DNA from 4 places in the Paenibacillus sp. W2I17 genome. Region 4 is predicted to be linked to each of the others. Evidence: predicted binding sites of a transcription regulator. Region 4 holds the regulator's gene; each other region holds the start of a gene.
What was found. Region 4 encodes Rex, which represses fermentation and respiration genes when NADH is low (regulators of the CRP and FNR family bind a similar motif). Its sites were predicted from a motif close to TTGTGAAATATTTCACAA; they were not measured.
Positions count from the first base shown of each region.

Region 1: the regulator Rex is predicted to act here: its motif matches at 4,982-4,999, upstream of QF041_RS05500 (cytochrome ubiquinol oxidase subunit I).
Region 2: the regulator Rex is predicted to act here: its motif matches at 4,009-4,026, upstream of nirB (nitrite reductase large subunit NirB).
Region 3: the regulator Rex is predicted to act here: its motif matches at 3,484-3,501, upstream of QF041_RS22965 (formate/nitrite transporter family protein).

Region 1 covers NZ_JAUSXM010000001.1:1,255,921-1,263,889, reverse strand. Annotated here, with positions in the region: gene QF041_RS05525 (RNA polymerase sigma factor) at 147-638, shown strand; gene QF041_RS05520 (hypothetical protein) at 638-1,609, shown strand; gene QF041_RS05515 (GNAT family N-acetyltransferase) at 1,698-2,264, opposite strand; gene QF041_RS05510 (LysR family transcriptional regulator) at 2,289-3,170, opposite strand; gene QF041_RS05505 (MFS transporter) at 3,283-4,677, shown strand; gene QF041_RS05500 (cytochrome ubiquinol oxidase subunit I) at 5,077-6,441, shown strand; gene QF041_RS05495 (cytochrome d ubiquinol oxidase subunit II) at 6,441-7,454, shown strand; gene cydD (thiol reductant ABC exporter subunit CydD) at 7,469-7,969, shown strand, end outside.
Region 2 covers NZ_JAUSXM010000001.1:6,620,773-6,628,741, reverse strand. Annotated here, with positions in the region: gene spoVAD (stage V sporulation protein AD) at 1-60, opposite strand, end outside; gene spoVAC (stage V sporulation protein AC) at 57-560, opposite strand; gene QF041_RS29440 (M42 family metallopeptidase) at 1,346-2,419, shown strand; gene QF041_RS29435 (hypothetical protein) at 2,581-2,901, shown strand; gene QF041_RS29430 (metal-dependent hydrolase) at 3,133-3,840, opposite strand; gene nirB (nitrite reductase large subunit NirB) at 4,116-6,545, shown strand; gene nirD (nitrite reductase small subunit NirD) at 6,604-6,930, shown strand; gene QF041_RS29415 (formate/nitrite transporter family protein) at 6,980-7,762, shown strand.
Region 3 covers NZ_JAUSXM010000001.1:5,121,161-5,129,129, forward strand. Annotated here, with positions in the region: gene QF041_RS22945 (ABC transporter ATP-binding protein) at 1-746, shown strand, start outside; gene QF041_RS22950 (hypothetical protein) at 751-1,014, shown strand; gene QF041_RS22955 (glutathione peroxidase) at 987-1,466, shown strand; gene QF041_RS22960 (FAD-dependent oxidoreductase) at 1,875-3,236, shown strand; gene QF041_RS22965 (formate/nitrite transporter family protein) at 3,610-4,461, shown strand; gene QF041_RS22970 (molybdopterin-containing oxidoreductase family protein) at 4,885-6,948, shown strand; gene QF041_RS22975 (MFS transporter) at 7,134-7,969, shown strand, end outside.
Region 4 covers NZ_JAUSXM010000001.1:210,072-218,040, reverse strand. Annotated here, with positions in the region: gene QF041_RS01110 (AAA family ATPase) at 1-138, opposite strand, end outside; gene QF041_RS01105 (hypothetical protein) at 131-658, opposite strand; gene QF041_RS01100 (cell wall elongation regulator TseB-like domain-containing protein) at 960-1,490, opposite strand; gene QF041_RS01095 (amidohydrolase) at 1,530-2,837, opposite strand; gene QF041_RS01090 (redox-sensing transcriptional repressor Rex) at 2,824-3,477, opposite strand; gene dinG (ATP-dependent DNA helicase DinG) at 3,696-6,557, opposite strand; gene QF041_RS01080 (tetratricopeptide repeat protein) at 6,699-7,346, opposite strand; gene panD (aspartate 1-decarboxylase) at 7,440-7,823, opposite strand; gene panC (pantoate--beta-alanine ligase) at 7,816-7,969, opposite strand, start outside.

The sequences.
Region 1 (7,969 bases), 1.0 Mb from region 4:
TGGATGAAGAAAGCAACTCCTCTCCATGGAGCTGCTTTTTTTTTTTGCATTTTGAATGAAATGGACCAATAAAAAAATCCTAAAACAAAATGTGACCAAATGCCGTCCGTAAGAGTGTTAGAGGTATAAAGGAGGGCATAACAACCATGCAGCGATCAGTGCCCCAGCTGGGCGATCATGTGATGAAAGTCTATGAGACATACGCGGATACGCTGTTCCGGATTGCCATGGTGCACCTCGGCAGACGAGAAGACGCGGAGGAAGCCACTCAGGATACCTTCATCAAACTAATAGAAAAAGCCCCTACGTTCAACGATGCGGAGCATCAAAAAGCATGGTTGATTCGGGTCATCACCAATCATTGCAAATCCTTATTAGGCAGAGGCTGGCGCAAACGGGAGGTCAAACTGGAGGGAGTCGATCCTCTTACAACAGACAACGCTGAAGATCACGCGCTGATCGAACTTGTACTGTCACTGCCCGTCAAGTATAGATCGGTGGTTCATCTGTATTATTACGAAGATTATCCGATCCGAGAAATCAGCGAGATCCTGGAGATTAGCGAATCAGCAGTGAAAATGAGATTAAAACGAGGAAGACAGCTGTTAAAACTGGAGCTGGAAGGAGAGGAACTGTAATGAACGAAGAACAATTTAAACAAAACTACAAGAAAGCGGTGGATCAAATGAAAACAAACGAGCAATTGAAAAAACGGGTAGAGCAATCCTTAAACACGCAACATCAGGGACCAAAACATCGACGTAAACCACTATACATTGCTGCAAGTGTTGTTATCGCTGCCAGCATTGGATTGGCTGCGCCAAGTGTATGGCAACAATTCAATGGGCCAGCTGCACCAACACCACAGGTGGCAGCGGTGACTCCAGGCGTATCGTTTGACCCGATAGTGATTCCGAAGATGGAGTTGCCGAGTTCACAGGGCAAAGGCGCGATGGCTGATATGATGCAACTGGTTGTATATGGAGGAAACGTATATACGCAGTCCCCAACATTGCTTGAAGGCGCAAATGCACTCAACCTGCGGGGGGATAAACTGGGTACCACCACTGGTGGCATTGATGAGCTGAGCGGCCAGGATAAATATACGGAGCTTGCTTCCAACATTGGCGAAGCTGACATCTATGCTGTTAATGGCTACGATAAGGACTTCCGCATCATGTCCTACACCGAGATCGATGGTCAGGTGTATGCCCAGCTATTCGACAAGAACAACGGGATCACCATTGGTATTGGTGCCGACCTGATCGGCAAGCTTTATCTCGAAGGCAACATCGCCTCGGCGCAATGGGAGACGTTTAATAGCTGGAACAACGGATTGCAGCAGCTTCAGCCGTTAGCAGCGGACGAATCGTTGGAAAGCTTCATCTTATCGCTAAATGCTGCCAAACCAATCGCAACGAGCCCGGAACTGGAAGAGAACCTCTACGGCAAGGAAGATCGCAAGATCATCTATCTCACGCTGGAAGACAAAACGCAGGTCCCACTGGTTCTGTTTGGTGAAGGTCTGGTTCGTTATGGTAATGTTCCGGCATTCCTGGAAGTGGAGAAAGGCGCGTTCCAATCATTCTGGAACAGCTTGGGCGAGTAAGGCGAAGACAGTAATATGGCTGCACCAAGAAGAGCGAACAGGGCAAGCAAGTGCTTTGTTCGCTTTTTTGATTATCGGTGAGATTAGATTAATTAGAATTTTTGTAATACACCAAGTGATCGGTCCATTCATTATTTTCGTGTATAAACCCTTTACGTAGACATTCAAATTCCATACCAACACTCTCTGCCAGTTTCATGGAAGGGGTATTATCCACATTGATATGAGCTTCTATGCGGTGAAATTTCAGATGTTCGAATGCAATATGAAGTGCTTCATTCACTGCTTCTTTCCCATAACCTTTTCGCCAATACTGATTATGGATCGTGTATCCGAAACTTCCCCATTGAAAATGATCTCTCGCCAAGGTTGCAATATCAATCATACCCAGATGTGTACCATCTTGCTTTCTAAATACTCCAAAAACATAAACCGCATCTGTACGCGCTAACTCCTGGTGTCGATCTACCAGATCATGAAACCAATCCAGCGTACATTCACTCATATCCATTTTTCCTTTATCATGACGGTGTTGGGAGGGCAAGCGGTTTTCAAACTCATTCAACCAATTTTCATAGTCGTCTTTCTGTAATGGTCGGATGACTAGCCGTTCTGTCTCTGAAATATGATCAAATTTTTCTGGTTTTAATATCAAAATGACATCTCCTCTGGATTGAATTTATGCTGGTGGCACAGCATTGAAATAGTCCATAACTACGCTGCGAAACTCTAAAGCGGCTTTGGAAATATACCTGTTTTTGTGCGAAAGTAGAGCGATTTCCCGAACGAGTTGGTGTTCCTCTACCTGAAGATATCTAATGCGCTCATGCGGGTTTCTGGCTGTGCTAGGTATAAACGCGAGACCGATCTCCGCCTCCACAAGGGCTGTTAATCTTGCAGGCTCATCCCCTTCATATACATACTTCGGTAGGAAACCAGCGGAATGACATACGGAATCTACCATATCACGAACCCCATACCCTTGCTTCACCCCAACAAACCACTCGTCCTTAAGCTCGGTTAATTGAATGCTGCTTCGGTCTGCATATCGATGACCCATAGGAACAGCGACTACAATCGGGTCGTCATATAATATCTGACATTCGATATCGTCACCTTGAATCGGAGGGGAGGAGAGACAAAAGTCCACCTCGCCCCGATGTAGAAGTCTGGACATGTTTTCTAACGAAACCATTTGCACATGGAACTGAATATCCGGCTTGTTTTTCCGGAATTCCCGCAGTATGCCGGGCAATGTGCTTGCCGTAGTCACTGCCAATTGCAACGTACCCTGATCCGGGTTGGAGAGGTCAGCGATTTCCCGCTTTCCTTGTTCCAATTCAAATAGGGCTTTTTCAGTTCGCTGAAGAAATGTTCTTCCAAAGTCGTTTAGTCGCAGCTTTCTCCCGATTCGATCAAATAAAGGGACTCCCAGGTCGTCCTCTAATCGTTGTATCGTTTTGCTCAGGGAGGATTGCGTGACATGCAGCTTTCCCGCAGCTTCCGTAACATGTTCGCATCGGGCCACTGTCAGGAAATATTTTAGTTGAAGAAGCTCCATTTGCACCATCCCTTCATTCCTTCTAGTTCATCAAATCATAACATATAATGCGTTGGAATAAATGAATGCTTTCAAGTAAGATGACAGCAGAAGAAGAAGGAGTGATGCACCGATGAACGTTCGAAATAAAGGATTGATGTTAGCTGTTGGACTCGGAATCATGTTGAATCCGTTGAATTCCTCCATGATTTCGGTGGCAATCTCCAGGCTACAACAAGTGTATCAACTTAATTTTACAGCCGTTTCGTGGATTATTTTATCATTTTACATTGCCAGTGCTGTCGCTCAACCCGTCATGGGCAAGTGTAGTGATTTGTTTGGCCGCAGGAAGATATTCCTCATGGGTCTTGTTATTGTTTTTGTATCGTCCATGTTAGCTCCGTGGTCTCCCAGTTTTTCGTGGCTTATCGTATTCCGGATCGTTCAATCGATTGGCACAAGCATGATGGTGGCCGTCGGAATGGCGATTGTCAGAATTAACGTGACTGACAAGCAAGCCTCCGCCTTGTCCACCTTGGCTATATTCCTTTCTGGAGCGGCTGCAATTGGACCTTTTATTGGTGGAGTATTGATTCATTGGTGGGACTGGCACAGCATATTCTTCGTTAATATTCCGTTTGTCTTGGCAAGCTTTTGGTTCGCCTGGAAAACAATCCCGAAGGACGAGCAATCTCCGTCTATCTCTGGTCACATGTCCATTCGGCAATGGCTCGCGTTAATTGACGCACCAGGCATCCTGATGTTTACGGTAGCCTTGGTAACTCTGCTCATCGGTTTACTTTCAGTAAATTCCACAGGAGATATTTCAACATGGCATCTGCTGACAGGAGCGATCGGGTTAATCGCACTCGTTATGTTCATTCGACATGAATTAAAAGTAGCCACGCCTTTTATCCCTCTGCGAACGTTTGCCTCATATCCCGAGATGACATGGGTGAATGTGCAATACATGCTGATGAACATCCTGTTTTACGCACTTTTTTTTGGAGTTCCTACGTATTTGAAGCAGGTACGTCATCTCAACGAAGTTCATACAGGAATGAGCATGCTAGCTTTGGGGTTATGTTCAGTCATTATTGCTCCGATCGCAGGGCGCTGGATTGACAGATCAGGATCACGGCCAGCTCTGATCGTATCCGCTTCTTTAATGACATTTGGCTCTATATTGATCCTTGTTATGAATGAAACTTCTCCAATCTTCATAATCATTGTTGCCTTAGCTTTATTTGGCATAAGTAACGGCTTAAACGCGGTCGGCATGCAAGCTGCTCTGTTCAAAAGCACACCCAAAGAAATGATCGGAGTCGCATCGGGTATTTTTAATACATCACGCTACCTGGGGACCATTTTATCGTCGTTATTGATTGGAATTGTTATGGGAGATACATTTAATGTGACAGGATTTCAGATGCTTGGAATCATCCTTACGGTATTAGCTGCATCACTGATCATCATGAGCGTACGTCGTGAGGCAGGTACGGTGAGTCCGGAGCAAGTAAGCAAGTAAAATAGCGAATCTGCCGTGCAATAACACGTTTACACCCAATGAATCAATAGCTCCATTGGGTGTATTTTTTGTTTTTCACCAAGTTGTCAGAAAGAGTTGATCCTTTCTTGAACGTTTAGGGTAGAAGCCGTGTCTTTGATTGAATTAGGTAAAAATAAAGATATAATAATTTTGATTAATAGGCTTGGTTAGTACATTAAGTGCATCAATATCAGATTTTAATAGGCATCCAATGCTTCTTATAATCGGGGGCCAACAGGAGTAAACGCATTATAGGTGTGGCAAGATATCGTCATACCTAACTTTGTGAAATTTTTCGCAACTCTGCATTGAGCTTGGCCAAAGCTGATATTGAATGTTTCTAAATTGAACAGAGATTGAAAGGAGGCAACACAAAGAATGGCTATTGATACGGTTTTATGGAGCAGGCTAGTGACTGGTTTGACGCTCGGGTTCCACGTGATTTTTGCAACGCTTGGTGTCGGCGTACCTTTGATGATTGCTATTGCAGAGTTCATCGGCATTCGGAAGAAGGATCACCATTACATACTTATGGCAAAGAGGTGGTCCAGAGGGTTTGTCATTTCTGTCGCGGTGGGTGTCGTGACAGGCACAGCGATCTCACTACAGTTGGCCTTGGTATGGCCGAATTTTATGAAACTTGCCGGGAATGTCATTGCACTGCCACTATTTATGGAAGTATTTGCATTCTTTTTTGAAGCAATATTCCTGGGCATTTATCTGTACACGTGGGATCGGTTCAAAAATCCGTATATCCACTGGTTGCTGACTATTCCGATTGTCGCCGGGGCAGGCATGTCAGCTGTTTTTATTACAACAGTGAACGGATTCATGAACCAGCCTGAAGGTTTTGTCATGGAAGCAGGTCAATTCATGGCAGTGAACCCCGTGCAAGCGATGATGAATACAGCGACGTTCTCCAAAGTGTTCCATGTATTAAGCTCGGCTTATCTGACAGGAGCTGCTCTGTTAGCAGGAATAGCAGCCTTTGCGATGCTGAGAAAAGGAGTGTCGGCCTACCACAAAAAAGGCTTGAATCTCATGATGGCCGTTGTGCTGGTATTCAGTTTATTAAATTCTTTAGCTGGAGATGTGTCTGCCAAGTTTTTGGCTGAGCATCAGCCGGAGAAGCTCGCAGCTGCCGAGTGGCATTTCGAGACGGAAAGCGGAGCGGATTTGATTTTTTTGGGATGGTTGAATGCAGAACATGAAATTATAGGCGCTCTTCATTTGCCGAAACTGCTCAGTTTCCTTGCCTTTGGAGACTTTAACGCCGAGGTAACCGGGCTGAACGAATTTCCACCAGATGAACACCCGCCCTTACTTGTGCATTATTTGTTTGATCTAATGGCTGGTATTGGATTCGCTCTGCTTGCTATATCAAGTCTGTACTTCCTGTTTGTATTCTGGAAGAAACGTAATCAGTTTAACAAGTGGATGCTTCGTATGGTTGCACTCAGTGCACCGCTTGCTTTTCTGGCTGTTGAGATGGGCTGGTTCTATGCAGAGATCGGGCGGCAGCCATGGATCATCCGAGGTTATATGCGGGTAGAAGAGGCCGCTACTTCTTCACCGAGTGTGAGAATTTTATTTTTCGTCTTCTTGCTTCTCTACATCCTGTTAGGCGTTATGTGTGTCGTCGTACTGAGACGGTTGTTCAATAATAATCCTGCTGAACTCGAGATGGAGAAATGGTTGAAGGAGAAGCATGATCAATCAGCCAAGAAAGGGGATCAGGCCTGATGAGTTATGAATTAATTGGTATTTCGGTACTCTGGCTGTTCTTATACGGCTATCTTATTGTAGCTTCCATCGATTTTGGAGCAGGTTTCTTCGCCTTTTACGCACGCCTGACAAAGCAGGATCACCTGATTAATCGTCTGATCTCCCGTTATCTATCACCGGTCTGGGAGATCACCAATGTATTTTTTGTCTTTTTCTATATTGGTATCGTCGGATTTTTCCCGGACACGGCCTATTATTATGGCTCCGCGCTGCTTGTTCCAGGAAGTATTGCCGTCATTCTACTTGCCATTCGTGGGTCGTTCTATGCTTTCGAAAATTATGGTTCCAAAAAAAGTATCGTGTATTTGTTCTTATACGGAGCTACGGGTCTACTTATTCCGGCGTCATTGTCAGTGGCACTGACATTATCTGAAGGTGGCTTTATTTTGAAACAAGGCGATACGGTTTCCCTCGATTACTGGGCACTATTTACGAATCCATTATCGTGGAGCATCGTTGGACTAGCCATTGTGTCCGTATTGTTCATTAGCGGATCATTTCTCACATTTTACGCTTCTCGCGCAGAGGACCATTCGGCATTGAAGCTGATGCGGAACTATGCTTTGTTCTGGAGCACACCGACCATTATTCTCGCGCTGACTGCATTTATATATTTGGGTCAACACAATGAGCGTCATTTTCAAAATATGATGGATTTATGGTGGCTGCTGGCGCTTTCTGTTGCGTTTTTCATGATTGCCATGTGGCTGTTATATAACGGACGGCGTTACGGATTAGCTTTTATATGCATCATGCTGCAATTTCTCACAGCCTTTTTTGCTTATGGGATAGGGCAATATCCTTACATTCTTGATCCATACATCACCATTCAGAGCAGCGCCACATCACCTGCAATGGGCTTTGCACTCGTCGTTGTGTTTATCGGTGGTCTGTGCCTGTTAATTCCTTCTCTGATTCTGGTCTTCAAACTGTTCCTGTTTGATGCGGATTATGTGAAAGGGAAAAAATAAAGGAGGAGCGTTCAATGAAAAGGAGAGGCAAATCCAATCTGATCTCGCAGCAAATGTCTTTACAACGAAAAAACAGACTTCTCCTTGCGATCATTTCGCTGGCCCTTGGTGTAGCTATTATAAGCCAGGCCACCTTGGTGGCTGAAGCAGTCCAGCGAATCTTTGTAGAGAAAGCTTCCTTTTCATCAGTGATCCTGTTACTTGTCCTATTATTGGCTGTTATGGCCGCACGTTCACTGTTGTCGTATGGTAATGGGAAAGTGGGCTTGCATATGGCAGCACGCGCCAAGACAAATATGCGAGCATCTGTGTTGCAGAACCTGACCCGCGCTTCCATGCCTTCAACCCTGAGTGGACAGACGGGAGGAAAGGTCAGTGTTGCTTTGGATGCTGTGGATGAGGCCGACAGTTATTTCAGTCAGTACATGCCGCGTATGATGGAAGCTGCGATGATCCCGATTCTGATTCTGGTTGTTACATTTACGCAGCACGCCAACACAGGCTGGATTATGCTG
Region 2 (7,969 bases), 6.4 Mb from region 4:
TTTACCGATGATCCGCGGACGATTCTCAAACTGCCATGTCTGGCGACCCAATCGTTTCATAGATGTCCACCTCCAAATCCCAAAAAGGCGTAAACGATCCCTACGACAAATGCTGCCACGACACCAAACACGATAACGGAACCAGCAAGTTTAAACATGTTGGCCCCTACACCGAGCACCAGTCCTTCAGCACGATGTTCCAGTGCAGCAGAACACATGGAATTGGCAAAGCCGGTAACCGGCACAGCAGTTCCTGCTCCTGCCCATTGAGCCATTTTATCGTAAACGCCGAGACAGGTTAGAATAACCGATATGAGAATCATGACCGCCACCGTAGGACTGGAAGCTTCCTTCGATGTCATGTCGAAACCGGCCATAAAAGCCTCTTGAATGGCCTGTCCAATCAAACAGACGGTACCCCCAACCAGAAATGCTTTGAGGCAATTTTTCAGGATTGGACGAGGCGGCTCATGTTTTTTTGCGACTTTTTTGTACTCCTTTTCATCCATGGACAGGGACGACGATTTTTTTTCGCTTCCGGATGCAGATTGAGCTGGCAAGATACAAGACCTCCTCTATGTGAAATGGTTCAAAGCTACGGCTGAATGCCAATGTGTGTAATCCTATATTCATTGTTTGTTAATAATCAGAAGGTTATGTATCCGGCGACAGACAGCATATGTTTCCAACAAGATCATGTTGTGGAAGCAGGATGGGAATACGCCGGTGCTGAGGACGTTTAGATACGTTCTATAAATAAAGAAGAACAATCACGAGCAAGATAAAAAGAACGATAAACAGTACTTTTTCCGTGCCCTCTTCTGGAGGCTTCATTGGATATATAGCTCCTTCCTAATAAACAGACCAACAAATATTGAACAAAAAGAACATCACAAAATGATGACATCTCCTCCATATATTCATATTCATTGAAGTGGCATCAGGGTTACGACTACAGCGGATAGAGTCATGAAAATTGGAAAGGTAAGCGCCCAAAACATGCCTTAAATACGTGACATAAACATGGACAATCACTTGCGCAAGGTTCATACTGTAATGTGACCAGTGGTTAAATAACAAGTCCTCAGCATATTAAAGTGCATGTTCAAAAAGTCTAGTTTTCAGTACCAAGAAGATGGGATGAAGATAGAAATGGAGTAGCGGAGCGTAGGAAAACTACGTGAGCAACGGACATTTCGGCTGAATTTCATATTCGATGCTGATCATGCCGTTAGGCATGATTCGTAATCAAAAGTGGACTTTATGAACTACATTTAAAGGACAACAGGCGGGTAGCCGTTCTACTGTGACCTGAAATACATACCAACAGAGGAGTTGTTGACACATGAATGAAAAAACGATGGATATGTTTCGTACGTTGACGGAATTCCCTTCCGCATCCGGTTTTGAACGTGAGCTTCGCGGCTGGATGAAAGATAAGCTTTCCGCTTATACCGATGAGTTCGTCCAGGATCGCCTGGGGAGTCTATTTGGTGTATTACGCGGGGAGGAATCCGGTCCTAAAGTTATGGTAGCCGGACACTTTGATGAAGTTGGTTTCATGACTACAGGCATTACCGAAACGGGTATGGTCAAATTCCGTCCACTGGGTGGATGGTGGAGTCAGGCTGTACTGTCTCAGAGACTGGAAATCATCACACCTGATCGTCGGATTACCGGAGTGGTAGGTTCTACACCTACACACTTGCTGGACGAATCCCAGCGGAACAAACCTGTTGATCTGAATTCCATGTATCTTGATATTGGGGCAGACAATCGTGCCGAAGCAGAATCCTGGGGCATTCATCCAGGGATGCAGATTGTGCCGATCTGTGAATTCACACCTATGGCAAACCCGAAAAAAATCATGGCCAAAGCGTGGGATAATCGTTACGGCGTTGGACTTGCACTTGAACTGGTTGAAGCGCTGCACAAGGAAAAACTGCCTAACACGCTTTACGCTGGTGCAACGGTTCAGGAAGAACTGGGGCTTCGCGGTGCACGTACGGCGGCCAATCTGATTCAGCCTGATATCTTCTTTGCACTTGACTGTAGCGCGGCGAATGATATGACAGGTGACAAACAGTCGTTTGGACATATCGGAGAAGGCGCATTGCTTCGTATTTTTGACCCGGGTATGTTCACCCATCGCGGAATGGTGGAATATGTTCAAGATACGGCTTCATCCAATCAGATTAAAATGCAGTATTTCATCTCACCAGGTGGTACCGATGCAGGTCAAGTTCACCTGAGTGGAATTGGTGTACCATCAACAGTTATTGGTATCTGCGCTCGTTATATCCACACCTCTTCTTCCATCATTCATACGGATGACTACGATGCGGCCAAAGAGCTGATTGTGAAGCTGGTCAAAGGTCTTGATCGGACAACGATGAATACCATAATTAATAACGCGTAACAGTTGACAAGAGACCTCCTAACTATGTCGGGAGGTCTCTTTTTTATATCCACAACGATATCAGTTAGACACGTAGATTAATAGGCCGAACATTATAGGGAATTACACATAAGATACAATAACGGAAGATGAATTAAACACCAAGCAGCGGGGGACCTGTTATGGCAGTGAGAAGGAATGGAAAATCGAATAAAAGTTCCAAAAAAACAAATGCCGCAAACACCCTTCTCAATGGCAACCTTAAAGGAAGAAATCTGGAACTTATCGTTGCAGCATTACTGGTAAGTGGGAAGTTAAGAGTGGATGCGGTCACGTTGTTTCGAGAAGCTACACTGGTCGTTGAACTGGTCGGACAATATAAAACGTTACAAACTATTACACCATCGAATCAAGACAAACTGGTGCAATTCCTCGATGAGATCGGTGGCGATATGACGTTGAATGACGTTATACGGGCTTTCCAACAGAGAATCAATTCCTAAACGCCAAGAAATGAGGTTGAAGTGATGTCTGACTTTGACGGAAATGGGTTCGCTGAGCTACTGATCATTGTCATTCTTGTTGTTTTATTTGTATTCGGTTCTTCCGATATTGACGACCTGACTGATTCTCCTTCTCAATCCTGAATTGGCTAGGTTATTACGATCCATTCATTATGAAATCCATACCTGTAAACGCCAGCCCACAATATGCGGGCTGGCGTTTTTGGATGGCTATAGAAATAGCGGTGAGAATGCAATCCAGGCCAAAATAAGAGTAAGCACAATGCAGACATTCTCTACAACGGCCCCACGCTTGGTCCCTGTACTCATCAGATTCACCCGTATGCGCCACTTGAGCGGTGGTAACGGACGAATACCCCGATTGGTTAGTGAATCGGCCAACAGATGCATCGCATATGCAGTTCCTCCGGCTACCCAGATCTCCGGTCCCTGCTGCTGGGTCGTGCTGTACAACAAGCCCGCCCATATTGCGGTTCCGTACAGGGTATGTGTCAGTCCCCTATGAGTCAGTGTGGTGCAGAGCATTAACAAACTGCCTGCAATCAAGTTCCACGGTGCAAACGCGTGACCATAGAAGACCAGCCCGAGTCCAATCGCAAACATCAACACTTTGCGAAGCGAACGCGAAGGCAGGAATGACACAAGCGCAATGAGGATAGCAAGCAACAGGTTCCATGGTTTGGCATGAACATAGAAGTACACAAATACAGCTGTGGGCAACAGAATCGTCTGTAACAATCTGATCAGACTGTTAGGCAAGGCTCTGGATACCAGCAGCGAATTTGGCTCATCAATGTCAGGCAATAACGAACCAATCAGAGCAACCGTAACTGCCGGCGCAGTCACCGGCATACCGGCCAACTGCAGAACAGAAAGCGACACGCCTGTCCCGATAATAAGGTGGGATCTTCCCATCATGATGCAAAAACGTCCTTTCGAAGAAATCGGGAACAATACGGCCCAGTTCCGATTTTACAACGAAAACAAAATAAGAACAATAGTTCGCATTTCTTATTTGTATGAAAATAAATATAACTTTCTGTGATGGGGCTCACATTATTATATTTATGACTCTTTTATCTTTATTAGTGAATTAAATCACATAAACTGTCGTCAACTACTTGTATAATTTCAAATATAAACCACTAAAATTTTGAGTAATGTACAGCGTCTATCCAAGGAGGCACATACACATGAACGGAAAAAAAGAGAACCTCATTATCATTGGTAACGGTATGGCAGGAATCAGTACCGTTGAGCAAATTTTGAAATTAACATCGCGATTTGATATTACTGTTTTTGGCACAGAGCCCTATCCTAACTACAATCGCATTATGTTGTCTTATGTACTGGAAGGAAGCAAAACACTGGATGACATCGTACTGAATGATCTCCACTGGTATCAGGATTATGGTATTACCCTCCATACAGGAACAACCGTAACCCGAATTGATTCGGATACCCATGAGGTTGTGACAGAGGATGGAACTCGCTTCCCTTATGACAAAATCATCATTGCGACAGGCTCTAACTCCTTTATTCTCCCAGTACCTGGACATGACAAAGAAGGTGTTGTCGGTTTCCGTGATATCGCCGATTGTAATGTCATGCTGGAAGCTGCTAAGCAGTATAAACGAGCGGCCGTTATCGGAGGCGGACTGCTAGGCCTTGAAGCTGCCAAAGGGTTGGTACAACTTGGCATGGAAGTTACCGTAGTGCACTTGATGCAGGATCTGATGGAGCGTCAGCTTGATCCGCAAGCTTCAGCCATGTTGAAGGCGGAACTCGAACGTCAGGGTATCCGGTTCAAATTGGGTGCGCAGACTTCCGAACTGCTGGGCGGCGAACGGGTTGAAGGGATACGTTTTGCAGATGATACGGTTCTAAATGTTGATTTTGTGGTCATGGCTGTAGGCATTAAACCCAATACGGCTGTAGCCCGCGAAAGCGGTATGGAAGTCAACCGGGGTATTGTCGTGGATGACTATATGCAGACTTCACTTGAGAATGTGTACTCGGTCGGGGAATGTACAGAGCACCGCGGGGTATGTTACGGCCTCGTTGCCCCATTGTTCGAGCAAGGTATGATTCTCGCGAAACATATCTGCGGGGTTGAAACGGCTCCTTATGAAGGTTCTGTAGTATCTACGAAATTGAAAATTTCGGGTGTAGACGTCTTTTCAACCGGTGAATTTATCGACAGTCCAGAGCACACCGTCATTTCGCACAAAGATGACTGGAAACGGACTTACAAAAAAATTCTGCTTCGTGACAATAAAATGGTCGGTGCCGTGCTCTTCGGTGACATTACGGATTCTGCCGAATTGCAGAAGCTGATCAAACAACAGACTGAAATGACCGAAGAATTGTACGGTTCACTCATGGGTACAGGCTGCGGTGGTCATAAGAAAGCAACCTCTGTTGGAACGATGCCCGAGGACGAGATCGTCTGTGGATGTAACGGGGTAACCAAAGGAACCATTGTTGATGTCATTACAAACCAGGGCCTTACCACTGTAGATGAAATCAAAGCCTGTACCGGTGCAACCCGCTCTTGCGGTGGGTGTAAACCGGTTGTGGAACAGATTCTGCAATATGTACTTGGAGACAGTTTCAGCAGTGGAGCCAAACAGGGAATATGCGGATGTACTTCCATGGGACGGGATGAGATTGTAGCCGAGATTCGTGCAAAGGGATTACAAACGACCAAAGAGGTCATGAATGTACTGGGTTGGAGTCAACCTGAAGGTTGTTCCAAATGTCGTCCGGCGATCAACTACTACCTTGGCATGATTGCACCAGATACACACGAAGATGAGAAAGAATCCCGTTTTGTTAATGAACGTATGAACGCGAATATTCAAAAGGATGGAACGTATACGGTTGTACCTCGGATGTATGGCGGGGTGACTACACCAGCGGACCTCAAACGAATCGCTGACGTATCAGTCAAATATGATGTGAAAGCAGTCAAAGTTACCGGTGGTCAGCGTCTCGACTTGATTGGTGTCAAAAAAGAAGATTTGACCAAAGTCTGGGCTGAACTGGATATGCCTTCAGGTTATGCTTACGCCAAATCGCTGCGTACGGTCAAAACATGTGTCGGCTCCCAATTCTGCCGATTCGGTACACAGGATTCCATGGCCATGGGCGCTCGCATCGAACGTAAATTCGAACGTCTGGATCTGCCAGCCAAGTTTAAATATGCTGTCAACGGTTGTCCGCGGAACTGTGCAGAGGCATGTACCAAAGATATCGGTATCGTTGGTAACGACGGAGGTTGGGAAATCTTCATTGGTGGTAACGGTGGTATTAAAGCAAGACTGGCTGATTCCCTATGTAAAGTGAAAACGGATGAAGAGTTAATTGAACTGTGCGGAGCCATCATGCAATATTATCGCGAGACAGGTAACTATCTGGAACGGACGTCCGAGTGGGTGGAACGCATGGGTCTGGAGCATATTCGTTCGGTTGTCGTGGATAACCTTGAGGAACGTAAAGCGTTGATGCAGCGGATTGAATTTGCACTTGAGCATGTTGAAGAACCTTGGCAAAAAGCGATTCGCAATGAAGAAGGCCAAAGCAAAATGTTCCATGGTATCGAAGTATCGGCTCGTCCATAAGTAAGCTTGCAAGATTAATACTGCCGGAATGTTAAATATAGATAAGGAGTGGTTTAAGATGACGACAAAACAATCAGGCACCTACTTCCCTGCAGGAGTAGTTGAAGAATTTCTGCCACGAATCGGAAGAGTAGTTGAGATTAAGGACCATCAGCTGGCTGTCTTTCGTGCATCGGATGGTACCATCTTCGCTGCGGATAATCACAACCCCCACCCTAAGGGTGGGCCGCTGGCTGAAGGTATCGTGTCCGGACATTATCTGTACGATCCACTGTATGATTGGAAAATCGACCTGACTACCGGTATTGTGCAAGCACCGGACAACGGTCAAGTACAGATGTATCCGGTGAAAGTAGAGAATGGTCAAGTCTGGATTGCAATATAGCTCCATTGAAACGTTCAAAGATTGATGCAAAATAATGGGGGAAACCGTGATGTATACACCAAGTGTTGAGGGAATTATTGAAGCTGCGGTTAAAAAACGGGACCAAATGAACGCAAGCCTGCCACGTTATATGGTTGCTGCCTTGATGGCTGGTGCCTATGTAGGGCTTGGCATCGTTCTGATCTTCAGTATTGGTGCTCCGCTCCTTGCAGCTCAGTCACCACTGCAAACCATGTTGATGGGCATGTCCTTCGGACTCGCGCTCACGCTGGTCATCTTTGCCGGATCGGAACTTTTTACAGGTAACAATATGTTCTTTACCATGAGTACACTGGCAGGCCGAACCACAGTGAACGATACGCTGAAGAACTGGGGGCTCGTCTTTGTTGGTAACCTGCTCGGCGCAATTCTATTAAGTCTACTCATTGTCGGTAGCGGCCTGTTCAAAATGGCTACGCCGGAACATCTGTTATTCGTTGTCTCTGCCAAAAAGATGGCGGCGCCCGTGTCTGAGTTGTTCTTCCGAGGCATTCTCTGTAACTGGCTCGTCTGTCTGGCGATCTGGATGGCAGCTCGCTCCAAAGAAGATATCGCCAAACTTGTCCTTATCTGGTGGTGTCTGTACGCATTTATCGCAAGTGGTTATGAGCACAGTGTTGCCAATATGACTTTGCTGTCTTTATCCTGGCTGCTGCCAAACCACCCGGATACAATCACAATGGCAGGCTGGTTCCATAACATGATTCCGGTAACGCTTGGTAATATTATCGGCGGTGCCCTCTTTGTTGGAATGGCGTACTGGTATACTTCTCCGGTACGAAAAAAGGCATAATAGTTGACCTATTGCACTTATCTACGTTAGGTAGCATAACATTTGCACAGATGAAGCCACGATGGATGACGAACTCACGTTCAGTCACCCATCGTGGCTTTCTGGCTTCATTTTACATTCAATGTATACATCGTTAATCCGTGGTTAATATAACTGAAGTATAGTCAGTGTATACGCCCACCTAACTTGTAAAGGATGATCTCTTCT
Region 3 (7,969 bases), 4.9 Mb from region 4:
AAACGATGGCACGTATTATGGCTCCAAAAGCAGGTAATGTATTGCTCGACGGGAAGTCCATCCATAAACAGTCCACGCGTGAAGTTGCCAAGCAGCTTGCGATTTTGCCACAGAATCCAACAGCCCCTGAAGGTCTTACCGTTACTGAACTGGTATCGTATGGTCGCTTTCCTTATCAAAAAGGATTTGGATCCATGCGTGCGGAAGATAAACGTATGATTGAATGGGCTATCGAAGTGACAGCCATGACTGAATTCCATGATCGTCCGATTGATCAACTGTCCGGTGGACAGCGTCAACGTGCCTGGATTGCTATGGCACTTGCACAAGAAACAGATATCCTTTTCCTGGACGAGCCGACTACGTTCCTGGATATGGCTCACCAGCTTGAAGTACTGCAACTGTTAGAGCAGCTGAATGCCACAGCTAACCGTACCATTGTTATGGTTGTGCATGACTTGAATCATGCTTCCCGCTACGCACATCACATGATTGGTATCAAAAAAGGTAAAGCCATCGCTCATGGTTCACCTGTGGAAGTTATGAACTCAGATGTACTTCGTGAAGTATTCAACATTGAAGCAGATATCGTGATTGATCCGCGTTCCGGTGTACCGCTCTGCTTGCCTTACGCTCTTGCAGGCGAACGCCAGCAATCGAAGACGCCAGAGCAGCTGGTCATGAACAGTGCGATGGTTCATGCTGGAGGACGGACAGAACCACGTGTTCAAGCGACAGGAAGTTAACGAAATGGGCCATATGTGGTCCTTACATTATAGAATGAAGCCGCTGTGCGCTATCGCAGGCGGCTCTTTTGCATTCATGGGGAATTTGCAACGCATGGGAGCAATGGAATATGGGCAGACCCGGGATTTGGTAATCGCATCGGATCAGGTCTATAATAATAAGACAGGCTGTGAGTTCATTGGTTATGCCAACGTGCTCGCAACAGCCCAAACCAACATATGTCATGGGAGGAATCAGTCATGTCCGTATATTCATATCAGGCGGTAACCACCGCGAACCAAGAAGTCTCACTGGATCTGTATCAAGGTAAGGTATTGGTCATTGCCAATACAGCCAGCAAGTGTGGGCTGACCCCGCAATACGGTGAATTGCAAAAGCTTTATGATCGTTATCGCGATCAAGGCTTGGTTGTACTGGGTTTCCCTTGTAACCAGTTTGGAGGGCAGGAGCCAGGTACAAGTGAGGAAGCGGAATCATTTTGCCAGATTAACTATGGTGTGAATTTCCCGGTGTTTGCCAAGGTAGATGTGAATGGTGAGGACACTCATCCCCTGTTCCAATACCTGAAGGAGCAACAACCTGGCGTAGGTGAAACAAGCGACATCCAATGGAACTTCACCAAGTTCCTTGTTAACCGTGAAGGTGAAGTGGTAGGTCGTGTTGAACCGAAAGAATCTCCGGAGACAATGATTGCAGATATCGAGAAATTGCTCGGTTAATACATGAACGTTTAAGAAGCCTGTCCTTGCATAAGCAAGGATAGGCTTCTTTGATTATTTTATATACGTGGCTTTATTCTCTTCACAGGTAGGAGTTGGCCCCATAGACGCCTCTCTCTTTATGCGCCGATACAGGGATCGCGGAAGCCATTACATAGCATAATCCGATCCAAATCCGGGGACAATGAAATCAATACAATGAGGGGAAAAAGGCTTAAAATACAGGGAATGACCTCCTTCGACAAACTTTTTTTGCTCAACCTATTGCAATGTGAAAAATATCACATTATAATGAGTGTATAAAGTGAAATAAATCACATACACAGTTTCGAACAAGAAGTGAAATGTTTCACAACCATAACAACCCTATATTCAAACTCATTTATATATTTCGAGGAGGAACTCTTAATGAAAATCGCAGTTATCGGATGTACACACGCAGGGACCGCAGCCATCGTAAATACCGCCAAATTATACCCGGATGCTACCATCACCGTGTATGAGCGCAATGACAATATCTCCTTCCTATCTTGTGGCATTGCGCTCTACGTAGGTGGAGTTGTGAAAGACCCTGACGGTTTGTTCTATTCTTCGCCTAATCAACTGGCAGAGCTTGGTGTTGAGACCAAGATGCTTCATGAAGTAACAGCAGTCGATGCCGAGGGTCATACCCTTCAGGCTAAAAACCTGCAAACCGGGGAAGAATTTGAAGATACGTTTGACAAACTGATCGTGACAACGGGTTCATGGCCTGTCGTTCCAAAGCTTGAAGGCATCGAGATGGATAACATTTTACTTTGTAAAAACTACAATCACTCCAACACGATTATTGAAAAAGCCAAAGATGCCAAACGTGTTACTGTTGTAGGTGCAGGATATATCGGCGTAGAGCTGGTGGAAGCTTTCCAAATGAATGGCAAGGAAGTTACCCTGATCGACAGTGTGGACCGTATTTTGAACAAATACCTGGACCCTGAATTCACGGATGCGATCGAAGATACGTTGACTGGACGCGGCATCAAGCTAGCTCTCGGTCAAACGGTACAGAAGTTTACTGGAGAGAATGGCAAAGTGACTAAGGTGATCACGTCCAAAGGAGAGTTTGAAACCGATCTGGTTATTCTGTGCATTGGTTTCCGTCCAAATACAGAGCTGCTCAAAGGCCAAGTGGATATGCTGCCAAACGGCGCAATCATCGTGGATAAATATATGCAAACGAGTCAAAAAGACGTCTTCGCTGCGGGTGACAGCTGTGCTATTCATTACAACCCAACAGGCAAAGCATCTTACATTCCACTGGCAACCAACGCCGTACGGATGGGTACACTTGTAGCCCGCAACCTGGTTCGTCCTACGACACCGTATATGGGTACACAAGGAACATCGGGTATCAAGATTTATGAGCAAAATATCGCGGGTACCGGGATGACGGAAACGTCTGCTGCTGACGAAGGTCTGATTGTTGAATCTGTCGTACTGGAAGACAGCTACCGTCCGGAGTTCATGCCAACGGCTGAGAAACTGTTGCTTAAAGTGGTGTATGAGCAGGCTACTCGTCGGATCGTTGGAGCACAGGTGATGTCTCAGGTTGATCTGACCCAATCGATTAATACGATCTCGGTCTGCATCCAAAACAACATGACCGTAGATGAGCTGGCCTTCATCGACTTTTTCTTCCAGCCACATTACAACAAACCATGGAACTTCCTGAACACGGCGGGTCTGCAAGCACTGCCTCCAATAGAAGTGAAAGCACCAGCAATGGTGTAAGGGAGCAGAATAGATGGTTGAACAGAGAGCATGATAAACGCCATACGAAGATAAGTCATGCTTATGCGTAAATATGAGGTGTAAAATAACTGCCAGGATTACGAAACAAGGCGGATGATTATAAAGGATAAAGAAGACTGGCGATTATATCGTCAGTCTTTTTTGTGATTTTTAGCTACAAAGGGCCTTACTATACTCTTCTGTCATAACTATTCCAAGATACTCTTAAGTATCTTTTTAAACAACATTGTGATAATTTGCACAAAGTTATGTTTAGGACCGAGATACAATTAGGATATGGTATTCAACGCATAACTAATGAATTTCAGATGGTTTTATCCAATGATGAACAATGAAGGAGAGGATGAATGATATGGCAGCAAAAACACCTCTTGAGGTTGCACAATATACGGCGCAAACTGGCATGAAGAAGGCTCAATATCCGGTATCTTCTGTACTGGTGCTCAGTTTTCTGGCAGGGGCTTTTATTGCGCTGGGTTTTCTATTGGATATTCGGGTGATTGCTTCTGCGCCGGCAGAGTGGGGAAGTCTCGTCAATCTGATTGGAGCAGCAGTGTTCCCGGTTGGATTAATCTTGGTACTCATAGGTGGTGGTGAGTTGCTGACGGGAAACATGATGGCCGTTCCACTTGCAACGATTGCACGGAAATTATCCGTGGGTAGCATGCTGAAAAATCTAACCTTAGTGACGATTGGTAATTTTGTTGGAGCTTTGTTTGTCGCGTACGCGTTTGGACATGTGCTGGGTCTGACCGGAGAGGGTGTATATCTGGCGAAAGTAGTGGATATGGCTGGGCATAAGCTGCATGACGGTTTCCTGCAAGCTTTCATCTCTGGCATCGGCTGTAACTGGCTGGTGGCACTTGCCGTGTGGCTATCTTATGCTTCGGATACGATGAGTGGCAAGGTACTGGGCATTTGGTTTCCAACGATGGCATTTGTGGCGATTGGATTCCAGCACGTTGTGGCCAATATGTTCCTCATCCCGGCGGCAATCTTCGAAGGACATTATTCGTGGGGTCAATATGTGATGAATTTCATTCCGGTATGGCTCGGGAATCTGACTGGAGGTGCTCTGTTTGTAGCTGCAGCCTATTGGGTGGTGTACCTGCGCCAAGCTGAGCCGAAAGTGAAACCGGAGGTAGCAACGTCGATCGAACCTATGGAGACGGAGGCTAGAGTGATGTTGAGCAAACAAGCATAGTGGGCACAGCGAGGTATGGATACACGTATATTAGAAGTGAAGACGATTCTGATCTTGCTCGGTTCATGGCGAATATGCTGTGACGGAACAGGGCGGGATCGTTTTTTGTATGGGTTCTTGTTGGAGTTTAACGCAAAATAAATTCGCCATGACAAGGTTCGGGGGAACGAAACCTGTTCATGGCGAATTTCGGGAGTGGTCCATGATATGGCATGAGGAGGAAGTGGGGAAACACTAGCCTAATGCCTTATTTTTAATTTACCCCTGAATTCTGAAGTTGAATCAAACTCAAAAACATTTTTTTGAAAATAATTTAAAGCCGCTATAGCGGCGAATATGAAGTAAAAACATACTGTTCTCTTTACGCGATAACCTCGAAGAAGATATGATAGAGGGATAGCTTTTATAGAGGGGAGCCTTACGATGATCGATCAGGAGAATGGTATATTTGCGGCGGTGTGCCCGCTCGACTGTCCGGACACTTGTGGTCTGTTATTACATAAAGAGAACGGCAAAATTGTGAAGGTGGCAGGCAATCCGGATCATCCGATAACCAAGGGTGCCATCTGTAATAAAGTTAGGAATATGACTGAGCGGGTGTATCACCCCGAGCGTCTACAATATCCGATGAAACGTGTAGGAGCCAAAGGTGAAGGCAAGTTCGAACGAATTAGTTGGGATGAAGCGATTCGCGAGATTACGACCAAATTCACTGCATTGTCCGAAACCTACGGCCCGGAGAGCATCCTGCCCTACAGCTTTTACGGTAACATGGGCATTCTCGGCGTAGACGGTATGGATCGGCGTTTCTTCAATGCGCTAGGTGCGAGTGTACTGGAGCAGACGATCTGTAACTCCGCTGGAAATACCGGCTGGAAATATACGATGGGTGCCAATCGGGGAACGGTGCCGGAAGATACGGAGCATGCAGATCTCATCCTGGTGTGGGGTGGTAATATCGTCAGTACCAATATGCACCAGGTCGTTTTGGCGGAGAAAGCACGCAAGAAAGGCGCCAAGATCGTCGTCATCGACGTTCACCGCAATCGTACCGCACAGTGGGGCGACTGGTTTATTCCGCTGTATCCGGGCACGGACAGTGCACTGGCGCTAGGATTGATGTATGTGTTGTTCGAACGGGGACTAACGGATGAAGCGTTTATGCAAAAGTATACGATAGGTCATGAGGCGCTGCGTGATCATGTCCGTAGTTACACCCCTGAACGTGTTGCACGCATTACTGGCGTACCGGAGGAAACCATTGTGGAGCTGGCCGAACTATACGGCAACGCACAGGCAGCCCATATTCACATCGGCAATGGCCTCCAGCACCATGATAATGGGGGCATGAATGTACGTAGCGTTGCATGTCTGCCCGCCATTACAGGGCAATGGCTGAAGCAAGGCGGCGGTGCCGTTCGCACCAACAGCTACGCGAGCACGAATAGCGACGCGCTGGAGCGTCCGGAACTGCGGCAGAATCCTGAGCCGCGGGTGGTGAACATGAACCGGATTGGTGAAGCGCTGCTGGAAGCGGAGCAGCCGATCCGGGCCATGATGGTCTACTGCAGCAACCCACTGGTGGTGGCACCGGATACTGAACGAGTGGAGCGAGGTTTTGCACGGGAAGATCTATTCACGGTTGTACATGATCTGTTCATGACGGATACGGCGAAATATGCAGATATCATCTTGCCAGCCACATCTTCATTTGAAGCGACGGACCTGTACACCTCTTATTGGCATCAGTACGTTCATCTGCAAGAGCCGGTGATTGCACCGATTGGGGAGAGCAAGAGCAATGTGGAACTGTTCTCACTGCTTGGGCAGGCTATGGGGTACGATTCTGCAATCTTCGGAGAAACACCGGAACAGATGATTGAGGACGCACTTCAGGGCACAGGCAACCCCTACATGAATGGGGTCACGTTGGAAGGACTGAAGGAACATCGATTCGTGAAGCTGGATATGACGCCACATGCTACATATCTGGATCAGCTGCCCACACCTTCAGGCAAAATTGAATTATATTCGGAGACGATGGAACAGAGAGGGCTTCCGCCGCTCCCTACCTATAGTGCTTTGGTTGAAGGATACGATGGGGAGAATCCGGCTGGACCTGCCGATACGTATCCATTGATGTTCCTGTCGCCGCCAAACCATAATTTCCTGAACTCCACCTTTGGTAATTCAGCCAAACATCAGCGTTTGGAAAAGATGCCTCTATTGCAGATACACCCCGAGGACGCCATCCGTAGAAACCTGGAAGATGGAGATGCAGTGGTCGTATGGAATGATCGTGGGCGCATTGAACTTACCGCCAAGGTGAGTGAAGCCATGCTGCCGGGAACAGTGATTAGCCAAGGCTTATGGTGGGATGGTGACGGGAAGAAGCAGCGGGCGAATTCACTGACGTCCAATCGGTTGTCGGACATGGGGAACGGGGCTACCTTCTTCTCGGCCACTGTTGAAGTGAAGCGTCAATGAGTGTGCTTGCAGCGTCAATTTTTTGAGGTAAGATGAAATAAAGGGTCGAACTTGAGCAGGATCTAAAGAGCAATAGATGTAACACTTCCAAAGTCCTTCGCTCTGGCTGGTTATGCCGTCAGGGCAAAGGCTTTTTTGGTATGTTAATACGTTTTTATGGTACTAAGGAGAATGGATTAGAGATGATGAGATGGCTGGATAACTATCCAAAAGAAGTGAGAATATTTTTATTAGCAAGTCTGGTTAACGCAACAGGCAGTGCCTTGATGTGGCCGCTGACCACCATGTATGTGTTTGATGAGCTTGGACGGACGATGGCCAACGCGGGTTTTGTGATCCTCATTCAGTCCCTGGGTGGCATCTTCGGACAGTTGCTCGGAGGTTCGTTGTATCACCGGGTGGGCGTAAAGAAGCTGATTATTGGCTCACTAGCGCTTAATGCGTTAGGTTTGTTTGCGCTGCCCTGGATTAGTGCGTATTGGGTCGTATTTATATGTGCGATGGGCTGGATTGGTCTGTTCAGTTCGTTGTCGCTGCCAGCGATTCAGGCCTTTATTGGCTTCCGGTTTGCGGAGCGACGCGGTGAATTATTCAATATTATCTATGTGGCGAACAATATCGGGGTGGCGATTGGTACAGCGCTGAGTGGTTTTCTGGCTGACTTTTCCTATCACCTCAGCTTTGTACTGAACGGGGTGACCTCAGCCGGGTTCGCGATTTTCTTCTGGTATTATCTGTCCCGCGTTGAACCGGATCAGGGGGAAGTACATCTGACGAAACGCAAACCCGTTCCCGATGGGCCGGGCGTCTGGGCACTGCTGGGCAATACCCGATTATATCTGTTTATGAGCTTGGGCGTGCTGTTCCTGTTATTCGGCAATTCCATCTGGAACACAGGTGTGTCCCCGTATATCATTTCTGAGGGGATGGAAAAAAGAATGTACGGTCTGCTCTGGACCCTGAACGGGGTGCTGATCTTTGTGGGCCAACCGTTTACCAGCTGGGTGAAACGGACCATGGC
Region 4 (7,969 bases):
CATTTGCATCATGAACAGCAAAGCTCCGACAAGTACCGCTGCAATCAGAATCGGAACAATATTAACACCAGTAAAAGCAAGGAAAATAATCAATACGGGAAAAAATCCGATGGCAACTTCTTTTGTCCATTTAGGCATTAGGCCACACTCCTATCTGACCGGGCACACGCGGCAGAATAATAAACTTGCTGGCATCTCCGTCTCTGAGACTGACATATACATTGTTGTCATCCATCGCTGTATTTACCTTAATTCCATTCGTCGCCATCTTTGACAACGTTGGTGTAATCTCGGTGTATTGCTTGTTCTCCATCGCCTGAGCTACGGTAAACATCGCATCCCCCCACCAACTTTCCAGTGCTTCACTGGAATGATCCACAACATCCAACTTTAGTGAACGTGTTCCAATTAATGTCTGTCCTTCTTTGTGAATATATTGTACCAGTCTGCCCAAATCAACATCAGGTTGCAGATCCAGTTTCAATTGTACGTCATCGCGGTTAATAGTTAATTGAACGTCATTGACTCCATCGTACTGGGTAACCATCTTTTCAATCGGATTCTGCACGGCCACCTGACGATATACAAACCAACCTCCAAACAACACAACGGCTGAAATGACGGCAGTTAAAGCAATAGGCAATACTTTTAGCTTCAAGTGAATTACCCCTCCCAGATTTTGGCCTAACCTACTGGCTTATTGGTATATACGAATATGTGCACATTGACTCCTGCGAGAATTTCGACAGGTTTGTTTGTTTTTGAATGTAACTTTGAGTACATATCTGAGTATATCACATCGTATATACATTTTCGAAGGTGAAAATATGAATAAATTATTAATTTTAACTATTTAAATCAAGAATGTTTACAGACAACACAAAGAACCGGTTCAGTCGGATATCCGTCTGCCGGTTCTTTCATTTCTTTAATTCTCTAGTTATGTCGCTCTATTTGTTCTAGCTGTTCGGGAGTGTATAGACCAGGTCCACCTGTTCTCCGTTGCTAAAACGATAAAAGCGATAGTGGTTATGCGTACCGTCTTTATAATACACTTGCCACACATATATTCCATTCACAACTCCGGGCATGATTCGTTTAATCTCGCCGGCAGGAACTTCAGAACTGAAGCGATTGCGGATCTGCGCTTCGGACATGCCATTCTGCAGCAGCTCACTGTGTACAGCGTTTGCCCCCGTAGCCGGTTGATTGTTTGCATCGAATTTAACCCAGACCATAACATCCTGGTTATCCTTATTTTTGCCGATCAGGGTCCAGTAGATGTTGTCAGAGCCTTCTTTGTCTCCCCAGATGTACTTGCGCAATTCATCATAGGATGTAATGCCCAGTTGCTTCTGTGCTGCTTGTATGGCGAGCGCTTCTTCCTTACGTTGGTCCTGTGTGACATAGACGTAATAACGCTGAAGTCCAAACAGAATCAGAACTAGTGCAAGCAGCGAAATCCATATCCACTTCTTTTTTTTCTTCAAAAGCCGAACTTCCTTTCCCTATGATGCTCTGTCCTGCAATTAACGAGCAAGCAGACCATCAAATGCCAATTGAGACTCACGCAAAATGCGTTCTTCATCCAGCGTCAGACATTCGCCATGTTTCACCACTTGTTTTCCATCCACCCATACGTGCTCAACATCTTTGGCAGAAGCCGAGTAGATCGTATGTGAGATCAGGTCTGTATGTGGATAGAAATGTGCCTGTTCAATGTCAAGGGCGATAAAATCAGCCTTCATGCCGACCTGAAGCGCTCCGGTATTGTTCAAGAAGATAGATTTGGCACCATATGACGTTCCGAGTAGTAACGCTTCGCCTGCTGGTACTGCCGTCGGGTCACCAGATACACCTTTGTGGATCAATGCAGCCAGTCTCATTTCCTCGAACATATCCAGGTTGTTGTTGCTTGCCGGTCCGTCTGTTCCGAGTGACACGGTAACTCCTGCTTTCAGCAACGCAGGTACCCGCGCAACACCGGAAGCGAGTTTCAGGTTACTTCCCGGGTTATGGGATACAGCCACATCATGACGGGCCAAAATTTCAATTTCTTCGTCATTAAGATGCACCGCATGTGCAACCAGAGATGGACGGGAGAAAAAGCCCAGTTTCTCCAAATGTGCCACAGGACGCAGTCCATAATCAGCCACGTTCTGCTCCACTTCACGAAGCGTTTCAGACATATGTGTATGGAGAGGAAGGTTCAGATCGTTCGCGACCTGCACAAGCTTCTCTATGTAGTCAGGAGGGCATGTATATGGTGCATGTGGCGAGATTACGGTTGTAATGCGACCATCTGCCTGTCCATTCCACTCACGTGCAAACGCTGCCGACTCCTCCAGCTTCCGCAGTTGCTCTTCTTCCGAGCACAGTCCGATTACACCACGTGCCAGTGCTGCTCTAACGCCGGATTGCTCCACAACTTTGGCAACTTGATCCATGTGATCGTACATGTCCAAGAACGCTGTAGTTCCGCCTTTCAACATTTCAAGCACCGATAGCGAGGTTCCCCAATATACATCTTCTGAAGTCATTTTCGCTTCCATCGGCCACATTTTTTCCTGCAACCATACTTGCAACGCAAGATCGTCTCCGTGCCCTCTGAGCAACGACATTGCTGCATGACCATGCGTATTGATCAGACCCGGCAGGAAGAACAGTCCTTTTCCATCTACTTTGGTACTATTTTTGTCTCCATCCGGCAATGTCTCACCAATATGCACAATCTTGTCATCCTCAACAACCATGTATCCTTGAACCACGTTCCATGTTGTGCCGCCTTCATTAACGGCAAATTTGCCGTTGTGAATTACCCATCTATTTGTTGTCATCTTCCTCGTCGTCCTTTCCAGTCTCCAAGTAATAGGCCAAACTAAGCAGATCCGTTGTAAAGTCAGCATGGTGAATGCGGATATGCGGCGGTGTTTTTAGAATGGTTGGTGCAAAATTAAGGATCGCTTCGATTCCGGATTCAATAAGCTGATCCGCTACATTTTGGGCTTCCGTATCCGGAACCGTAATAATACCGATGCGGATGTTTTCCGTTTTAACCGCTTCCGTCAATTCATCCATTGGTTTTACCGTCAAACTGTTGATTTGACTACCAATCTTCGGTCCATATGCATCAAATACAGCAACAATCTTCATGTTGTCTTTCAGATATGCGTTGTAGTTGGACAAGGCTTGACCGAGATTACCCGCTCCTACCAGAGCTACATTAATTTGCTGATCGATTTTTAGAATGTGACGAATTTTCTCGATCAAATAGGATACATCATACCCGATCCCTTTACGACCAAAATCACCGAAGTAAGCCAGGTCTTTACGAATTTGGGCCGGATTCAGATCCAGCCTCTGTCCAAGCTCTTGAGAAGAAACAGTAGCCACCTCACGCTGATGCAACTCGTTCAAATAACGCAAGTATACAGGCAGACGTCGTACCACCGCTTCCGAAATTTTATCCGATTTCATTCTTGCTCCCCCTTACCAAGGCCACGATAAAATAATAGATGAAAAGATGAGCATTCTGTATAAACTCAAAGATAAACGTGACATTTTATACAGAATGCTCCTTGTAATTTAGGTTATAAGTTCTTGCGTGCAACTGCTTTAATCGGATACGGGAATATCTAATAAAGTTTAACGCCAAACAATAGTTTCATGCAATGATATAACGAACAAAACAACCATTATTTTTGTTCATTAGCAGGTTTTTCCAACCAATCGGTAATTCGTGGAACCATCTGCTCCGTGAGCATGTGTTCCATTTTGGGACCAGGTAATGAATATAAAAAGAATTTACCATAGTACGCTTCAATCACCCGTGTATCATAAACAATGACAATTCCTCTGTCCTTCGCTGTACGCACCAACCGGCCAAATCCCTGTTTGAAACGAATGACCGCTTGCGGCACGGACAGTTTCATGAACGGATTTTTCTTCTGTTGCTGAAGCAGCTCACTCTTGGCTTCCACCAACGGATGATTCGGTGGCTGGAAAGGCAGTCGAACAATAGCGAGACAGGTTAGGGCCTCTCCCGGGATATCTACACCCTCCCAGAAGCTGCTTGTGCCCAAAAGTACCGTTGCTTTGGCATCTTGGAACCTGCGAGTCAATTTGGAACGACTTCCACTGTCAACGCCTTGCCCAAGCAACGAGATGTCGTTACCAGATAGCGCCTCCTTCAGCGGATCATAGACCTGTCGCAGCATCTTGTATGAAGTAAACAGAACCATCATGCGTCCACGCGTAGCAATTGCCGTCTCTGCGAGTGATTGCACCAGCATATTAACAAAGTGCGCATCACCCACACTTCCCTTCACACTTGGGAAATCACGCGGAATCACCAGAAGTGCCTGATCGCGATAGTTGAAAGGTGATGGCAACATCGACGTTAACAGCCGATTATTCTCAGAGGCTTCCTGTAAGCCAAGCTGCTCAATCATGAACTGGAATGACTTATCCACTGAAAGCGTAGCTGATGTAAGCACAACACTTTTCTTTTTATCAAAAAATAAATCCTTAAGTTGTGCACTGACATCTACAGGTACGGCATACAGCTGGAGAGATTTGCTGCGGAACTGGCCGCTGGCTTCCATCCAGTATACCGTTTTAGCATCATCCATACGCATGAAGAAACGTAGATTCTCCTTCAATGTGGTCAGATCTTTCAGCAATCCTGTAATGTCCGTGATCAAACTATCCGATTGATAATCATCCTGATCCTCTTTCACCTCAAGCAGCAATTTGTCCCCTTTTCGAACCAAATCGCCCAGAGTCACATAGATCTGGTTCTCCAGATCCTGCAACTCCTGCCATTTTGCAGGTTTCTGAGATGCTTTCAGACGCAGTGAAAATTGCCCCGTCTCTCCCGGTGAAGCATCACTTCGTTCAGGCAACAGACCGAACAAGGCATCGCTCATACGATCCCACAGCTCCTTAACTTCAAGAGCGAGCGGGAACATCTGATCCACCATGGAGCCCCATTGCACCGAATTTTCATGCCCGGATAACTGCGAACGAAGCATAGGCAGCTGACCATTACGACTGTCTTTAAATAGGCGGGTCAGTGTATGAACCAAGGTGAAATATTTCATATGCATTCCAAGATGTTTACCAGCGACATCCTCCAGATGATGTGCCTCGTCGATCACAAGACTCTCATAGGCTGGCAGCAGCTGATGCGCGGCTTTCACATCCGTAAATAATTTGGAGTGATTGGTGATTACGATATCAGACAACCCTGCCTCATGTTTGGCACGATGGTAGAAACATTTGCGGAACCATGGACATGATCTTCCCAGACAAGACTCAGATTCGCTCTGTACCGTCTCCCAGAAGTCCCCTCCGCGTCCGCTAAGGTTAAGTTCCTCATCATCTCCGGTTTCGGTCTGCGTAAGCCAGACAATCATCTGAGCTGCTGTGAAATAATCCTCTTTAGGTGTGGCGAATTCACGTTTATTGATTTTGTGTTCAAATTTGCGCAGGCACAGGTAATGTCCACGTCCTTTGAAGACAGCAGCTTTAAACGGGAATGGAACCACTTGGGTAAGCATCGGAATGTCCCGCTCTCTCAATTGCTCCTGCAGATTGATTGTATGCGTGCTAACCATAACTTTCTGTTCCTGCTTCACACTTTCGTAAATAGCAGGCAACAGATAACCCAGAGATTTACCAGTGCCTGTTCCTGCTTCGATCAAGAGATGTTTCTCTTCATCCAGGGCTTGCCTTACACTGCTGAACATCTGAGTCTGCGCTTCACGCTCTTCGTAATGATCTAGTGTATCCTTCAGGTTCTCCCGAACCTGGTCCATAAACTGTTCGAAGCTTACACCATCAAGGGGGTTAGCCTCCCGCTCATCGCGTGGTGCACCAATATCGGTCCAATCACTTACATTAAGAGCAAGCTGACGATAATAGGTATGTCCGTCCAGATCCTGAATCGGCTCTGCTTCCTTCTCACTGCGCATTCCGTCCAAGAACCAACCCAAGTCACTGTCTTCTGGTGCAAACAGGTCACTGAGGCGCTGAATCGTTATGAGCGGTAATTCCTTTAACTCATCCAGACACTTTAGCAGCACATAGGCTGTCGCCAGTGCATCACTGTCTGCCTGGTGAGGGCGATCATGTTGAAATCCAAATTCGGAAGACACATAACCGAGTTGATAAGAACCCAGTGATGGGAATGTAATCTTCAGAAAATCAATCGTGTCCAGAATGCGGCCAGTGAACGGCAAATAACCGCAACGGTCAAGAGCATTCTGCAAAAAGTGAAAATCAAAAGCGACGTTGTGTCCAACAAGCACCACATCATTAAGCAGCGGAACCATCTCCATCATCATCTCTTCGAGTGAAGGAGCGTCCGCTACATCTTCATCGGTAATACCCGTCAACCCCGAAATAAACGGGGGAATCGGTACACCGGGGTTCACATAAGAACTATATATTTGAGTTATGCTGTAGTCATGATCTATGATGGCAAGTCCGGCCTGTATAATCTCACCGTCGGACTGCGTGCCGGTTGTTTCGAAATCCAATACGGCAAATTTCATTGCAATGTACGGTCCCTTCCATTCCAGTCTATGTTACAGCATAGCAAAAAAAAGGGGATTTGAAAATTAACTGACAAAAAAGCGGTGTCCCCGCCGCTATGCCAAAGGAGGGAACACCGTTTTTTGTCGCCGAATTCCCGCTTAATGAAGGGTCGTCAGCTGATTAGCATATTGCAATTTTCCCCTGTTCAACCTGCAAGCTTCCATGTTGTACAGTGGTTCGGTCAATGTCGGGTCATACTGAAGGGCCTGTGCAAAGAGTGAACATGCAGCTTCGGGATTCGCAAGCTTGGCTTGAATACAGCCCAGGGCGTTACATACAAGCCCTTTTAAGCGAGGTGAACCCTTAAGGTACATGATCTGCTGCAAATGTGTCCCGGCTTCAGCCATTTGTTCCAGATTCAGATACGCGAGCGCCAGGTAAAAACGAGTCAATGCACTCTCCGGATGGTCGGTCACAACCCGGGAGAACTGCATGATCGCCTGCGGATACATCTGTAATTTGAAATAACCCTGACCTCGACTGAAACATTCCAGATGGAGTTCAGGCAGAGCGGTAACAGCTTCCTGTTCCGGTTCAAGGGAAGCAGGCTTATCCATTTCCCGCTCCCTTACCTGGCTCATCTTTTCTTCAAACATCAGCCATTCATCCAGCATTCCGTCACTCATCCGCTTAAGCAAGTTCCACTTTTGCAGCAATTCTTGTTTGTTCAGGCCTTCAGCGGAAGGATAGCTCTTGATAATTTCATCTAACATGTCGTTCATTTCTGCGAAAACATGCTGGAACATCGATGCATCCCCACCCTTGAAAAAATGGATTAGTGCAGTGACCTGTACTCATTTTTTGCTTCAAGGGCCGATTTCATTCTCCTTACCAGTCGATTACATAATTGTTGCGTGGACTTCCTGTTTCATCGTTTGTACAGGTTTATTCTGTCCATCTACAAATACAACGGTTGGTTTGTGAGTATTTGCCTCTTCTTGCGACATCATGGCGTAAGAAATGATAATGACGTTATCTCCAGGCTGCACCAGACGTGCAGCTGCGCCGTTAAGACATATGACCCCGCTTCCGCGTGGTCCTGGAATCACATAAGTTTCCAGACGTGCACCATTGTTGTTGTTCACAATTTGCACTTTTTCGTTTTCCATCAAGTCGGATGTTTCCATCAAGTCTTCATCTATGGTAATGCTACCCACATAGTTCAAGTTGGCTTCCGTTACCGTAGCCCGGTGAATTTTGGATTTCATCAGTGTTCTAAACATGGGACAGTACCTCCGATTTTTGCAACCTTATATTGTCAATCAATCTTGTTTTTCCGAATTTCACCGCAAGTGCAATGAGCAGATCGTCACGGCCTTGAACTTCTTCCTGATCTGTGAGCGGCTCCAGACTTGGAAAAGCCTGAATC